DNA from 2 places in the Halomonas sp. GFAJ-1 genome. Region 2 is predicted to be linked to the other one. Evidence: predicted binding sites of a transcription regulator. Region 2 holds the regulator's gene; the other holds the start of a gene.
The links. Region 2 encodes FliA, which starts transcription of late flagellar genes. Its sites were predicted from a motif close to CTAAAGTTNNNNNNNNNNCNGCCGATA; they were not measured.
Positions count from the first base shown of each region.

Region 1: a site for FliA is predicted at 1,613-1,639, ahead of fliD (flagellar filament capping protein FliD). Genes of this name have one in related genera too.

Region 1 covers NZ_AHBC01000050.1:17,138-20,535, reverse strand. Annotated here, with positions in the region: gene fliD (flagellar filament capping protein FliD) at 102-1,496, opposite strand; gene fliD (flagellar filament capping protein FliD) at 1,729-3,075, opposite strand; gene MOY_RS14025 (hypothetical protein) at 3,331-3,398, shown strand, end outside.
Region 2 covers NZ_AHBC01000023.1:49,113-52,510, reverse strand. Annotated here, with positions in the region: gene flhF (flagellar biosynthesis protein FlhF) at 1-385, shown strand, start outside; gene MOY_RS06285 (hypothetical protein) at 382-948, shown strand; gene MOY_RS06280 (flagellar protein FlhE) at 1,027-1,464, shown strand; gene MOY_RS06275 (RNA polymerase sigma factor FliA) at 1,492-2,190, shown strand; gene MOY_RS06270 (motility protein A) at 2,230-3,045, shown strand; gene MOY_RS06265 (OmpA/MotB family protein) at 3,050-3,398, shown strand, end outside.

The sequences.
Region 1 (3,398 bases), on a different contig from region 2:
GGAAGTAGTAAAAAATAATGTAAAAGTTGGTAACTGTAGGATGAGAAAAGGCGGCTTACGCCGCCTTTTGGGTGTTTTGCTGTACGTTATGCCGCTGCAGATTACCTTCTGCGGCCCAGCTGGTTATCTAGCGCATCGAACTGCTGAGTCAGGTAGTCGCTCATGCTGTTCATCTGGGCGATCATGCCGTCTAGCTGGCTGAACTGCCTGCGGTAGCGGGCAATGGTGCTTTCAATACTTTTTTCCATGCGCTCAAAGCGGTCATCTAGGCTTTTTACACGGTTTTCTGCGCCGCTTATTGCCAGTTTAACTACGCCATTATTGCCCAGCATTTGTTCAATACTGGTGCCGAGTTTACCTGCCAGCCCACTGCCTTTTTTCTCACCGGCAAAAAAGTCGCTTAGCGCTTGGGGGTTATTGGCGACTAAATCGTTTAGCTTGGCATCATCTGCCTTTAGCGTGCCATCCCGCTGCAGGGTAATCCCAAGCTGGCTAAGGGTAGAAAGCTCCCCCCCCTCCACGCCGCTCGTCAGCACACTACGCAGGCGGCTTTCGATGGTGCGCACGGTGCTATCGCCGACTAACTCGCCAGCGGTTTCGCTGTCACCGCTAAAGCTAGTGAGTTTGCCTATGGTGCTTTTTAAGTCGTTATAGGCTTTTACAAAGCCATTAATGGCCTCGCGCTGTTTTAGCGTATCGCGCTCTACGTTAATGGTACTGGTGGCGGTTTCATCTTCGCCCAGGCTCAACTCTGAAAGGTTTAGGGTCACCCCCTGAATCGCGCCTTCAATCTGGTTTTTAGCGCTGGTAATGGTAATGCCGTTTACTTTTAGGACGGCATCTTTACCACCATTCTGGGTGTTCGCTCCTTCCGTGAAGGGGCCGGTCACTGGCTGCTTGTCAGCATCAATAAAGCTAAAGCTATCAATGGAAGCATCGGCCCCCGTCTCTTTAGAACTTAGCGCCAGCCGGTAGCCTTGGCCGTCGTTGATGATGGTTGCGTTAACACCGGCTTCTTTGTTGGCGTTAATGGCATCACGAATCGCGGAAAGGCTGCTGCCGGGGGCAATATCGATATCCACGGAATCGCCGCTACCAAAATTGAGCCGCATCGCGGTGGCGCCTTGCAGGTCTAGCGCTTCATCTTTTCCTTCGGTAATTCTGCTAGAGGCCAGCGTACCGGAGGTGGCAAGCTGGCTCACTTCCACCCGGTAGCTGCCCGGCAGTGCGCTGGCAGTGGTGGTGGCTTTAACGGCATCGCCCCGCACGCTGGCGGAAAGGCTTTGGTACAGTTTGGGGTCGTTAATTTTCGCAACTGAGTCTTGAAACGCATTCAGCGACGTTTGCAGCTGGCCAAACGCGGAAATTTTCGCCTGCTGCTGTTTTTTCTGAAGCGTAATCGGCGCAAGCTTGCCCCGCTCGGCTTCCTGAAGCTGATCAAGCAGCCCTGTTAGGTCAAGGCCAGAACCAACGCCAAGAGAGGTTATTGTCGCCATGCGGGATTTCCTCAGTGCAAAAGCTAAACCATGGCTAGTTTAAACAAGCCATTTTTAAACAACCGAACGGGCGCGCGCAGTGATACTCAGCGCCCCCATAAAATAGATATACTATTTATCGGCAGAACAGCGCACAACTTTAGCGCTTTTTCGAGCTTTCAAAGAAGGCAGGAGGTTTATCTAACAAAAACGCCTGCTTGGTGCAGGCGTTTTAGGGCATCACGACCGATTGTTACCTGCGGCCTAGCTGGGCATCCAGTGCATCAAACTGCTGGGTGAGGTAATCGCTGGTTTGGTTCATCTGGGCGATCATGCTATCCAACTGACCAAACTGGGTACGATAGCGGGAGATGGTTTGCTCGATGGATTGCTCCATACGTGTGTAGCGTTCAACCAAGGATTCAGAGCGGTTTTCAGCACCAGAGATGGCCCCAGTGACGGTACCGTTCGTGCTTAGCAGCTGCTCTATGGTTTGATTCAACTGGCCGGCCATGCCGGTTTCAGCTGAATCACCGGCAAAAAACGTCGAAAGCGCATCTTGGTTATTGGCAATGGCGTTATCCAGCGCATCATCATCGATAGCTAGCGTGCCATCCCGCTGTAGCGAAATACCAATATCGCTCAGCATGGAGAACTGGCCTTCCACACCGCCGCTGAGCACGCTGCGCAGGCGGGACTCCACGGTGCGAATGGCGCTGTCGCCCAGCAACTCGCCCGCGGCACCTGTTTCCGCATTAAAGCTGGTTAGCTCACCCATGGTGCTTTTTAGGTCGTTATAGGCATCCACAAAGCTGGTGACGGCTTCACGCACGGCGCGGGTGTCTTGCTCTACGGCAATGGTGCTGCTGCCCTCTTCTTGCAGGTTAAGCGTCACGCCTTGGATAGCGCCTTCCACTTGATTGGTAGGGCTGGTGATCGCGATGCCGTTAACGTTTAACGAGGCATCTCGACCCGCTTGAATGACATCAGCCGCTAGAGGGTTGTCAGCACCATCCCATTCAAGGCCAGATACGGAAGCTGCTTCACCGGTTTGGGTAGAGTTCAGCGCTAAACGATACTCTTCACCATCAAAGATAATAGAGGCAGACACACCGCTATCTTCGGTCGCATTTATCGCATCGCGAATATCTTCAAGGGAGCTTCCAGCAGCAATCTGTACCGGCACACCTGGCTGGTCATCACCGGCGAACTGTAGGGTTAAGGTACGATCTGTATCAGTGCGAGAAGCTTCAGGATCAGCGACCGAATTTGTCGCGAGCGTGCCAGCACTCGCCAATCGTTCAACCATTACGTTGTAGTTGCCGGGCTGCGCTTCGCCATCTGCAGCGGCGGTAACGGCACTGCCACCTACGTTGGTGGAAAGGCTTTCATACAGTGCACTATCGTTTAACGCTGCAGAGGCCGTTTGAAACTGAGCAAGGGAGCTTTGTAGCTGGCCGTAAGCGGAAATTTTGGTTTGCTGGGTTTCCAGTTGACGCTCTATGGGTTCGAGCTTGCCTCGCTCAGCTTCCTGCAGCTGATCCAGTAAGCCGTTCAAGTCTAGCCCAGAGCCAATGCCGAGTGATGAAATGGTAGCCATACAATACCGTCCTTTTTTAAAACGCCCTCTACTATCTTGACGCTGCTTATCTGTTAGATGTCGATCTATAATTTATGGTTATCGGCTATTAAACCCTAAACTTAAACATTAAAGAAAACTTTTAAGCATTCAAACGTTACCGCATGTAAATGGCAGCTTAACGCTCATCCCGACATAGACCTTGGTCTAACACACCCATTGCTTTATAATGCACTGCAACAAGCCCGTTTTGGTCCTGTTTGCAGGAGAACATTTATGCCTTCCCCGGTGTTTCAGCCCGCACCCCAAGTCGCTACGGCCGCTTACCATGTGCAGCGCAGCCT
Region 2 (3,398 bases):
AAGCGCTAAGCGTATTGCTCGGCGTTACTGGTTAAGCCCTGCTCGATTAGGCGCTGATGCGCTCTCTTTACTGGCGACCCAGCTGCAAAGCGAAGGGGTCACCGCGCTGACGAAGCGGGCATGGCAGCAGCTTAAAGAAGCCGACAGTGGTGATGTCAGTGCTGAAATACGCCTGCTCATGGCCAGCGGCGTTGCCGCCGTAGCAGGGCATTTGGACAGTGCCGACGATGCTGCTGCCCTGGCCCTGCGCACCGACCTGATGCTGCTGCTAGGCACCCAGCGAAAACGGCGCGATACCGCCTTGCTCGACGGATTAGTGCATGCCTTTATGGCCCGCGATGCGATTCGTCAGCTAGGTAGCGTGAGCCGAGAGGGCATGCTATGAGCAGCCAAGACCAGGCAGCGGGGCTGCGAAAATGGGCGGATTTACAGCGTCAGCAGCGCGGAGACATACCCGAAGATACGCTACCGGATGAGCCAGCTCCCACAGAGCCAGTCTCAAAAAAAGCGGCTTCTGTTTATGCTGCATCCGCCATGGTGCCAACCGTAGAGGCGCCGCCCACGCCGAAACAGCCGCTGGTGGTGGTGGGCCTACCCACCCATCAGCACCAGGTTAACAAGGTAAGAAGCCGCCTCAGCCAGTGGTCGGCATTGGGGCGCCGCTGGGCAGGCGACCCAGATGACTGGGACATTCACCTGGTTGACCCTGCTACAGCTAATCTGCCATTACTGGTGGCGCGCTACCCGCGCTGGGCGTTGTGGGTAAGTAGCGATGCGGATGCGTTTATGCCGATGTACCGAGTTTTGCGGCAAGTGCATGACAACAAAGGTCCAAAGCGCCTGTTGGCGCTGCATGAGCCCCACTTGCCACGCCAAGGATTACTCGATAACTTGCGAGAAGCTGCCGCAGGTTATTTAGACACAGAACTGCTGCTGCTTGCCCGATAAGGGCTGCAGCGTTTACAAGCAAGCGGGTATTGGCAGAGAAGTACTGGCCACTATCTAGTAGCGTTACTGGGAGCACCCATGCAGCGACAAAGCAGGCAGGGCAGGAGCATCTTAAAGGTGGTCACGGTGAGCATTACGGTGTCGCTCATCGCGATGGGGTTGGCAAGTAGCGTACAGGCAGCACCTGGCAGTTGGAGCAGCCAAGTTCCCAGTGTCATGGTCGCCATGAGCGACCGGGTCAGCAGCAGCCAGCCCATCGTAGCGCCCAGCGCAGCGCAAGTGGGAAACGCAGTGATTGATCGGATACAGTGGCGGTATGAGGCGCCACCGGCGTCGCCAGTCAATGCTTGGCTATGTCACCCTGAACAGTGCATCCCACTTAACAGCATGCGGGGTTCCACTATGGCATTAGCCGGAAAGCACGCCGATGCGCCGCTGTACTTTCGTTTTGCCTTAACGCCCGGCCAGCGGCCGGTACGGGTACAGGGGCTGCAAGCCATCGTGAATTACCAGTAAAAAGTGTTTTAGCCGCGAGGCACGAGGATGTATACAGCACAAGGCAGGATCAAACAGAGTGAGCTGTTAACCCAATACATGCCACTGGTGAGACGTCAGGCCTTAACGCTGCAGGTGAGGTTGCCCGCGAGCATCGAGCTAGATGATCTTATCCAGGCGGGCATGGTGGGGTTGTTAGAAGCCCTTGGGCGCTTTGATGCGGCCCAAGGCGCGACATTTGCCACCTTTGCCAGCCAGCGAATCCGTGGCGCGATGATGGATGAGCTACGCACGCGCGACTGGCTACCTCGTAGCGTGCGACGTTCGGCCAGGGCGATGGATGAGACGGTGCGGCGGCTGGAGCAACAGCTAGGCCGCGCTCCCGAAGAGGGGGAAATCGCCCGTGATTTAGAAATGCCGCTAAGCGACTATCAGCAGCTACTCAATGACACCAACAGCGGCCAACTGCTGCCGTTTGAAGAGCTGGTGACAGAGGGTGGTGAGCCTAGTAGCGGCGCTGGCAATTTGCTCTTCGACCAGTTGTTGGACGCTCAGCAACGTCAAACCTTGATTGAGGCGATTGAGGCGCTGCCAGAGCGAGAAAAGCTGTTAATGGCGCTGTACTACCAAGAAGAGATGAACTTAAAAGAGGTGGGTGCTGTGCTGGGGGTTACCGAGTCCCGTGTCTCCCAGCTGCATAGTCAGGCCGTTAGCCGTTTACGCGCCCGTTTGCACGACGCCAATTAATCTCTCACTCACTTATTTGAACCCGGCGAGGAGCCGTTGATGAATCCATCTACGCTGATCGGTATATCTGCCAGCATTCTACTGCTGGTAAGCGTGCTGTTTTTTACCGCAGAGTCCCCAGAAAGCTTTCTTAACTTACCGGGGTTAGCGATTGTCATTACCGGTACGCTGGCCGCTACGTTTATCAGTTACCCGCTGAAAGAAGTACTTCGGGTAGTGCGCTTGGTAGGCTTAGTGTTTCGCCGTGAAAATACCTATGTTCGAGATGACATTAACGAACTCGTGTCGATGTCTCGGCTATGGTTTAAAGGCGATGTTCGGGCGGTGGAAAAAGAGCTTGAGCACACCCGTAACCCGTTTCTACGCACGGGCATTCAACTGGTCATTGCCAATACCAAAGAGGATGAAATCTTCGACATGCTGCGCTGGCGCATAGCGCGGTTAAAAGCGCGCGAGCATGCAGAAGCACAAATTTTCCGCACGATGGCCACTTACGCGCCTGCCTTTGGCATGATTGGTACGTTGGTGGGGTTGGTTAACATGCTTGAAGTCATGGATGCGGGTGACCTAGAAGTCATTGGCCCGCGCATGGCCGTTGCCCTGCTCACCACGTTTTACGGTATTTTGCTCGCCAACCTAGTGTTTAAGCCTATTGCCGTTAAGCTTGAGCGTCGTACCGAAGAGCGCCTCATTACCATGAACATGGTGCTTGAAGGTATATCGCTCATCACCAAACGTCGCCTACCGTCGTTTATTGAAGAAACACTCAACTCCTTTGTTGCCAACTACCACGACGAAATACGCGATGCTACTGTAAAGCCACGCACCACGCCTAGCCCCGCGACAAAAGGGTAGCGACATGCTGAACAGTGAAGCCCGTCATGCGCTGGAAATGCCCAATGCCGAAGGCGAGGGGGATGAGAGCTGGTTAACGAGCTATCTGGATGTATTGACGCTACTAATCACCCTGTTTGTCCTCCTGCTGGCGTTAACGCCGCCAGGCGGGGGAGAAGCGGCAGATAGCGATAGAATGCGCTCGGCCAGTGCGATTACTGCGCTGCCCCTGGCAACCTTAGCCACTGGTATTCAGCCTCGTCACCAGGGGCTAAGGCCGCAGATGGCGGGGCTAAATATTCCCGGGGTCAGTGTTTCCCAAGGCCGTGAAGGCCTTACCCTGCGTATTGATGATAGCCTTTTGTTTCCCAGTG